Regions from separate parts of the Virgibacillus kimchii genome, predicted to be linked through region 1. Evidence: predicted binding sites of a transcription regulator. Region 1 holds the regulator's gene; the other holds the start of a gene.

Region 1 (4,444 bases):
ATTATAAAAAACTAAAAGCTCCGGGTATTTCCGGAACAGGAAATAGTTGCTTGGATTTTAATACGATAAGAATAATTATGTTTCCATCTCATTCATTTATAAACAATTATGTAGGAGGAGTTTAGATGGCAAAAAGCCTGACGAGAGAAGAAATATTGAAACAGATTGAAGAGGAAAACGTAAGGTTTATACGACTGCAATTTACAGACATGCTGGGTACGATTAAAAATGTGGAAATACCCCTCAGTCAATTGGATAAAGCTCTTGATAACAAAATGATGTTTGATGGTTCATCCATTGAAGGTTTTGTTCGTATTGAGGAATCCGATATGTACCTGTACCCTGACCTTGATTCATTCGTAGTATTTCCTTGGACTTCGGAAAAAGGGAAAGTGGCACGTTTTGTTTGTGATATATATAATCCGGATGGCACACCGTTTGAAGGCTGTCCACGCTATAACCTGAAAAGAAACCTTAAAAAAATGGAAGAGCTTGGTTTCGATGCCTTTAATATCGGAACTGAGCCTGAATTCTTTTTATTCAAACTGGATGAAAATGGAGAGCCTTCTCTTGAACTGAATGACCGGGGCGGATATTTTGATCTGGCACCTACGGATCTTGGAGAAAACTGCCGGAGGGATATTGTGCTGGAGCTGGAAGAGATGGGCTTTGAAATTGAAGCTTCCCACCACGAGGTTGCACCCGGCCAGCATGAGATAGATTTCAAGTATGCTGACGCTGTAAAGCACGCAGATGATATTCAAACATTTAAATTGGTTGTTAAAACTATTGCGAGAAAGCATAACCTCCATGCCACTTTTATGCCAAAACCTCTCTTTGGTGTGAATGGTTCGGGGATGCATGTAAACATGTCCCTTTTCAAAGATGGGGATAATATGTTTTTCGATGAAAATGGAGACCAGCAATTAAGTGAAACAGCTTATCAGTTTACGGCAGGGGTAATTAAGCATGCAACAAATTATACTGCAGTAACTAATCCTACCGTGAATTCCTATAAACGATTGGTTCCGGGCTATGAAGCACCTTCCTATGTGGCGTGGTCAACGGCGAACCGCAGTCCGTTGGTACGCATTCCATATTCTAGAGGGATCAGCACCAGAATCGAAGTGCGCAGTGTGGATCCATCCGCAAACCCATATTTGGCCATGGCTGTTCTGCTTGCATCCGGCTTAGATGGAATTAAAAATAAAATGACCCCGCCCCCGGCCGTGGATCAAAATATATACGTCATGTCGAAAAAAGAACGGGAAGAAAACGGGATTAAAAATCTGCCTCCGACACTCATGCTTGCATTGGAAGAGCTGGAAAAGGATGAATTAATTAAGGATGCGATGGGTGAACACTTATATGAACATTTTGTTGAAGCAAAAGAGATTGAATGGGACATGTTCAGAACAACCGTCCATCCATGGGAAAGAGAGCAGTATTTGAATTCCTATTAAGAAGGGTTTTCCCTTTTAATGAAAAACCGTCCTGTATCATAATCGATACAGGACGGTTTTTCATACCTGGAAATACTGGTCAATCGGCGTGCAAGTTTAATCAATGGTTCTATATAAACCGATTACTTTTCCCAGTATTGTAACATTATCATATATGAGCGGCTCCATCGTTGCATTTTCCGGTTCAAGCCGTATCTGATTTTTGTCCTTAAAGAAACGTTTCACAGTGGCTTCGTCATCATCTGTCATGGCAACAACAATATCATTGTTTTGCGCTGTGTTCTGCTGTTTCACGATGACCATGTCCCCATCCAATATACCTGCTTCTATCATACTCTCTCCTTCGATAACCAGGACGAAAATATTATCATCCGGATTACTTGTATGATCAGGGATCGGTAAAAACTCTTCAATATTTTCAACCGCAGTAATGGGAAGGCCTGCAGTAACCTTGCCGATTAAAGGTGCATACCGGGCTTTTTCCCTCGGAATGTCGCTTTCCCCTGTGGTGTCAAGTACTTCAATTGCCCGCGGTTTAGTTGGATCCCTTCTGATATACCCTTTTTCTTCCAGCCTGGAAAGATGTCCATGTACGGTAGAACTGGATGCAAGTCCAACCGCAAGTGCAATTTCCCTCACCGAGGGCGGGTATCCTTTTTCTTCAACCTGTTCTTTAATAAAATCCATGATTGCCTGCTGTCTTTTGGATAGCTTTGCTATTGTCATTTTGTTCGCTCCTCGCACTTAAAAATAGTTAATATAAGTCTATCATTTTTAATATAGTTAAGCAAACATTCGTTCTGAAAATTTGACAGCATTCTGTTTTCCTGAAATAATATATAATCGAACAAAAGTTCCCGGAGTGTGGGCCTCTGTCGGTATGGTTAACAGATGTTTAATCTGCAGATATTTTCTCACGTGGGAATGAAAGGAGTGTTAGAGGTGAAGGCAATTATTTACTGTCGCGTAAGTACTGATAAACAGGAACAGGAAACTTCCCTATCCAGACAAAGAGCTGAATTGACCAAGCTTGCCAAAAAATACGATTTTACTATCGCTGCAAGTATACAGGAGCAAAAGAGTGGTTATGAAATTGAACGGGAAGGCGTATTGAAAATGCTTGATATGTTTTCTGATCATAAGGCGGAATGTCTTTTAATTCAGGACGAAACGAGGCTTGGCAGAGGAAACACCAAGATTGCATTGTTTCACCAACTTAAAAAGCTTAACATTCCCATATATACAGCTATGACCGAAGATGAACTGGAATTATCGGAATCAGATTCTATGGTTTTGCAAATTATATCCATCGTGGAAGAATACCAGCGTAAACTGCATAATGCAAAGATCAAAAGAGGAATGAAAAAGGCGATTACAGAAGGTTATAACCCGGGAAAAAACTTATCTAACCTGACAAAAGCTCCGGGCAGGGAACGGGTCTCGTTTCCGATAGATGAAGTCATCCGTCTGCGGAATAAAAAGATGACTTTTGAAGAAATAACCATTACGTTAAATGGCATGGGCTATCATGTATCAAAGGCTACCGTCCACCGAAGATATAAAGAAGCCCAAAATACTTGATTCTTATAAATAAGAACGCTACATTAGAAAACAGGAACTAATGCTTTCCTGTTTTTTTTATGGTGGTATTTTTCCTGTCTTAGATGAATTACGAAGATCATGTAATAAATTTCAACTCCATTGGAGGGTGGTCCCATGCTATCAAAAGACAAATTGGAACGGATTAATTATCTTGCAAAGAAAGCAAAAGAAGAAGGATTGACTGAAAAAGAAAAACAAGAACAGAAAGAGTTGAGGGAAGCTTATTTAAAAAATGTGCGCAGTTCTTTTAAAAATCAGTTTAAAACCATGAAAGTCGTTGACCCTAAAGGCAATGATGTTACACCTCAAAAAGTAAAGGATATGCAAAAGAAAAATAGGGAAAATGAATAGTAGTAATTAGCGCGAACATTTTTTTATTTCATTATGGGCCCCTTATCTGTTTACTTGTTACAAGGTGTAATTCATTATAGAATAGAAGAGATTATTACTTTCGTTTAATTTGTGGAAGGAGTAAACAATATGTCGACAAATATTGAACAGTTATCCATTAATACGATACGAACTTTATCAATTGATGCTATTGAAAATGCAAATTCAGGCCATCCAGGTTTGCCTATGGGTGCTGCGCCCATGGCCTACACATTGTGGACAGAATTCATGAATCATAATCCGGCCAATTCCAAATGGTTCAACCGGGACCGCTTTGTCCTTTCAGCAGGTCATGGTTCCATGCTGCTTTACAGCTTATTGCATTTGTCAGGATACAATGTAACGATGGATGATATTAAAAATTTCCGACAGTGGGATTCCAAGACCCCCGGGCACCCTGAAGTGCACCACACAGATGGCGTTGAAGCAACTACAGGTCCATTGGGGCAGGGTATTGCCATGTCCGTAGGCATGGCAATGGCTGAGGCTCACCTTGCAGGTAAATTTAATCAGCCTGACTTATCCATTGTAGATCACTACACATTCGCACTGATCAGTGATGGCGATGTGATGGAAGGAATATCCCATGAAGCAGCTTCATTGGCGGGTCATCTTGGCTTGGGTAAATTAATTGCTTTATATGATTCAAACGACATTTCTTTAGATGGAGATTTAAATCGTTCCTTTTCTGAAAATACGGAGCAGCGGTTCAAGGCATATGGCTGGCAAGTATTGCGGGTAGAGGACGGAAATGACATTGAATCGATAAGAAATGCAATTAAAGAGGCAAAAGAAAACACGGATCAGCCGACACTGATCGAGGTTAAGACTGTGATCGGCTACGGTTCTCCGAATAAATCAGCATCGGCTGCATCCCACGGCGCTCCGCTTGGCGGCGATGAAGTTAAACTTACAAAAGAATATTATAAATGGACGCACAAAGATTTTCATGTACCGGAGGAAGTATATGCCGATTTTAAGGAAAAGAT
Region 2 (4,444 bases), 840 kb from region 1:
TCAACACGAATACGGACATAGCCTTCCTGTTTCAGCTTCTCGAATACTTTGACATGCTCTCCTTTTCTCCCTGATACGACAGGCGCAAGAATCTGCATCTTGGTTCGTTCCGGGTATTCCATGATGCGGTCCACCATTTGCTGAACCGTCTGAGAGCTGATTTCTATGTCGTGCTTCGGACAGGTTGGGCGGCCGACCCGCGCATATAAAAGGCGCAGATAATCGTAAATTTCCGTAACCGTCCCAACAGTGGAACGGGGATTTTTACTAGTTGTTTTCTGATCAATGGCTATGGCTGGGGAAAGACCGTCAATCGCATCCACATCCGGCTTGTCCATCTGTCCGAGAAATTGTCTTGCATAGGCGGACAGAGATTCAACATAACGACGCTGTCCCTCTGCATAAATCGTATCAAATGCCAGGGAGGATTTCCCTGATCCTGACAACCCCGTCACAACAACAAGATTATTTTTCGGAATGGTCACATTCACGTCTTTTAAATTGTGTGCGCGTGCACCTTGTATTTGTATATTTTTAGCAGGCATGCTTCATCATCCTTCAGCTTTGAGTTCAAGTATAATATCACGAAGCTCGGCAGCCTTCTCGAAATCCAGTGCTTTGGCCGCTTCCTTCATTTCTTTTTCCATTTTTTCGATCACCTTTGTCTTTTCCTTTTTCGACAGCTCTGTCAGACTCTTTGTTGTTTCCTTATATTCTTCCTGTTCCTCTGCGGCTACTGTTGCGCGGATAACATCCCGGACATCTTTCTTAATCGTCGTTGGTGTAATATTATGTTTCTTATTAAATTCCATTTGGATTTGCCGGCGCCGGTTCGTTTCATCAATCGCCACCCGCATCGACCCGGTGATATTGTCGGCATACATGACGACTTCCCCGTTTTCGTTCCTCGCTGCCCTTCCCATCGTCTGAATAAGCGAACGCTCGGAGCGGAGAAAGCCTTCTTTATCCGCATCCAATATAGCAACAAGTGACACTTCAGGAATATCCAGCCCCTCCCTGAGCAGGTTAATCCCGATAAGCACATCATATTTACCTACACGCAAGTCACGAATAATTTCTATTCGCTCCAGTGTTTTTATTTCCGAATGCAAATAAGCAACCTTGATTCCCAATTCCTTTAAATAGTCGGTTAAATCCTCCGACATTTTCTTCGTCAACGTGGTTACCAGCACCCGTTCATTTCGCTCCGTCCGTGTATTAATTTCCCCGATCAAGTCATCAATCTGGCCTTCAATCGGACGGACATCCACTTTTGGATCAAGCAGCCCGGTTGGCCGGATAATCTGTTCGGTCATTCTTGGGGAATGTTCCAGTTCGTACGGTCCCGGTGTAGCGGATATATAAACCAGCTGGTTCGTTTTCTTCTCAAATTCCTCAAATTTTAAAGGACGGTTATCCAGGGCGGACGGCAAACGGAATCCGTGGTCCACCAACACTTGCTTGCGAGCCCTGTCCCCATTATACATTCCTCTTACCTGTGGCAGGGTGACGTGGGACTCATCCACAATAACGAGGTAATCTTCCGGAAAGAAATCGAGGAGTGTGTACGGTGTATCTCCTTCATTTCGGAAAGTTAAATGCCGGGAATAGTTTTCGATCCCCGAACAAAAGCCCATTTCCTCCATCATTTCCAGGTCATAATTCGTCCGTTGCTCCAAACGCTGGGCTTCCAGCAGTTTATTCTGGCCCCGCAGCTCCTCCAGCCTTTCATCCAGCTCATTTTTAATATTTTTAATGGCTTTTTTCATTTTTTCCTCACGGGTAACGAAGTGGGAGGCAGGGAAAATAGCCACATGTTCTCTGTCTCCGATGATTTCTCCTGTTAATGCATCGACTTCACGAATCCGGTCAATTTCATCTCCGAAAAACTCAATACGGATACAATGTTCCTCCCGGGAGGCAGGGATGACTTCAACCGAATCCCCGCGGACACGAAAGGTACCGCGAACGAAGTTGAGATCATTTCTTGCATATTGTATATCAACGAGATCCCTTAACAGCTGATCCCGGTCTTTTTCCATACCCATTCTCAGTGATAAAACCTGACTCTTATATTCTTCCGGTGAACCCAACCCATAAATACAGGATACACTGGCAACAATAAGGACATCGTTCCGCTCAAAGAGGGCAGAGGTTGCCGAGTGGCGCAGTTTATCAATCTCATCATTGATGCTTGCGTCTTTTTCAATAAACGTATCCGTGGAAGGCACATAGGCTTCCGGCTGATAATAATCATAATAGCTGACAAAATATTCAACAGCATTATTGGGAAAAAACTCTTTAAATTCACTGTACAGCTGTCCTGCCAGTGTTTTATTATGGGCCATGACAAGGGTGGGCCGGTTAATTTCCTTCACGACGTTGGACATCGTAAATGTCTTCCCGGTCCCTGTCGCACCAAGCAATGTCTGGTGACGCTGACCGTCAAGAATTTTTTTCGTAATTTCCTTTATCGCATGAGGCTGATCACCTGCGGGCTTATAAGGTGATATAAGTTCAAATTTCTCCACTGCTTATGCCTCCGTTCTTTTTCCTGCTATGATTATAACATAACAACACATCTATTTTAACAAAAAACGAACAAATATTCTATTGATTTCGCTTGGTATTATTTTACCCTTATTTCTGATGATGGAATCATTGATTACGCACGAAAAAACATTAGCGTCCCCCAGGCTAATGCTTTCCAGTTTATTATATATTTACATGTGTTGATTGTAAAACGGATGAATAAGAGGATGTATGAATTCTTAAATTAGCTAATTCAACAGTCTTTAGGTAGTATTAGCTTTCTGCTTCCATTTATATTTTCATTCTGGTAATAAGGGCAGTAGAGTTGATTAGATTTATTATAACAGATTTTGGTTTATTAATTGGAAGTACGTGTCTTGAATAATGTAATGATTTATACCACTGTATTTTTCTTAATTCTAATAGACTATCCACTACCACAAATAAGATCAAATGCTTGATCAGGATTATCAGTACCACTTTCCTTTAACCAATCTTTGAAATCCCCTTCATATTTAATCATACCATTATGTAAAATAATAATATGGCAATCCATTGAAGACAAATCATGCAGTTGATGCGTTGAAATAACACAGATTTTTCCTCTTTCATATATTAATTCCTTTATCCTTTTTGTCATCCTTAATCTAGATGATGGATCTACACCACTCATCGGTTCATCAAAAAGATAGAGTGATCGTTCTAATCCACTAAGCATAACCATAAACACCCATTTTCTCTCCCCAACGGACATAGTACCTAATTTGACATTCCACAAATCTTGGATCCGTATAAAATCCTTCCCAGTATAAATCTCACCAAATTCATCACTGTTTTTGATTCCTGGTTTACTGTCCAAACGACGGAGAAAATTTACAAAATCCTTTGTTTTTATTGCTGGTGAAAAGAAAAGGGACTGAGTTTGATACAGAACTTCTTTGGTAGGTGGTATATTTATGATCCCTTTTTTAGCGGGTAGGATACCTGTTATACAGTCAAACAGAGTAGTTTTTCCAGCACCATTTACTCCTACAATTGCGTTTACTTTATCCTTTTTAAGATCAAAAGAGATATCCTTTAAGACATCATAATTCGCCTTTTTATAAGAAAAGCTTAAGTTCTCCACACTATACATAAAAATTACACCTCGGTTGAGTAATTTAAAAAGATCTCTAAACATACTAATATACACTTTTAAGAACGATATTCCTCTGATACCAAGTTAAGCTTTTTATAACAATAAACTCCTATCAGGCTTAATAATAAAATAAAAATTAGGTTAGTATAATTAAACGACCCTATAGTAACTGAAAATTGATTAGCAGATAACATGATTTCGCCTATACTCATTACAAACACAAAAGGATTAATATAATTTATAATATCAATAATTATGTTACCATTTGAAAATGATAAAAAGAATAAGATGTAAAGTAAAAAATTAAAAATAGTTGATAATGATGTGTCTTTCATCGGAGGATAAGTTAAAATAAAAGAAAATAGCGTTAATGGGATAAAAGTAATCAGTAATAGTAATATACCCGCTGATGTTAACACTAGAGCGTTTAATTGATATAAAATGCTGACAAACACGGTAAATGTTCCTAAACTAATTGCTGAAAATACTAATTGTGTAATTATAACTCCATAAACTATAGGTCGTTTTCCACCAGCAATTAACGTATATGTCTTTAATAACCCATAATTCCTCAACTTAGAAAGATGAATTCCTATACCATTACTTGTCGAACTAATGATAATAAATGCCCAAAAATAACTTAAGAATTCAATTGTTTCTACGGTGTTTAAGCTAGATAAAGAATATCGAAAAGCGAACATAATAAAGATAAATGTTGGCAAAACAATGCTCCAAATGAAAACAATCTTTTCTGATGAAAGGATCTTTATATTT

The links. The regulator LexA, encoded in region 1, represses DNA repair genes until DNA is damaged. The targets are predictions, from matches to a motif close to CGAACATATGTTCG.
Region 2: the regulator LexA is predicted to act here: its motif matches at 2,599-2,612, upstream of uvrB (excinuclease ABC subunit UvrB).

The regions. Positions count from the first base shown of each region.
Region 1 covers NZ_AP043951.1:756,470-760,913, forward strand. The annotation lists gene glnA (type I glutamate--ammonia ligase) at 126-1,463, shown strand; gene lexA (transcriptional repressor LexA) at 1,560-2,183, opposite strand; gene ACZ42C_RS03865 (YneB family resolvase-like protein) at 2,406-3,044, shown strand; gene ACZ42C_RS03870 (DUF896 domain-containing protein) at 3,180-3,416, shown strand; gene tkt (transketolase) at 3,546-4,444, shown strand, end outside.
Region 2 covers NZ_AP043951.1:1,600,344-1,604,787, forward strand. The annotation lists gene uvrA (excinuclease ABC subunit UvrA) at 1-545, opposite strand, end outside; gene uvrB (excinuclease ABC subunit UvrB) at 552-2,531, opposite strand; gene ACZ42C_RS08095 (ATP-binding cassette domain-containing protein) at 2,960-3,667, opposite strand; gene ACZ42C_RS08100 (hypothetical protein) at 3,727-4,444, opposite strand, start outside.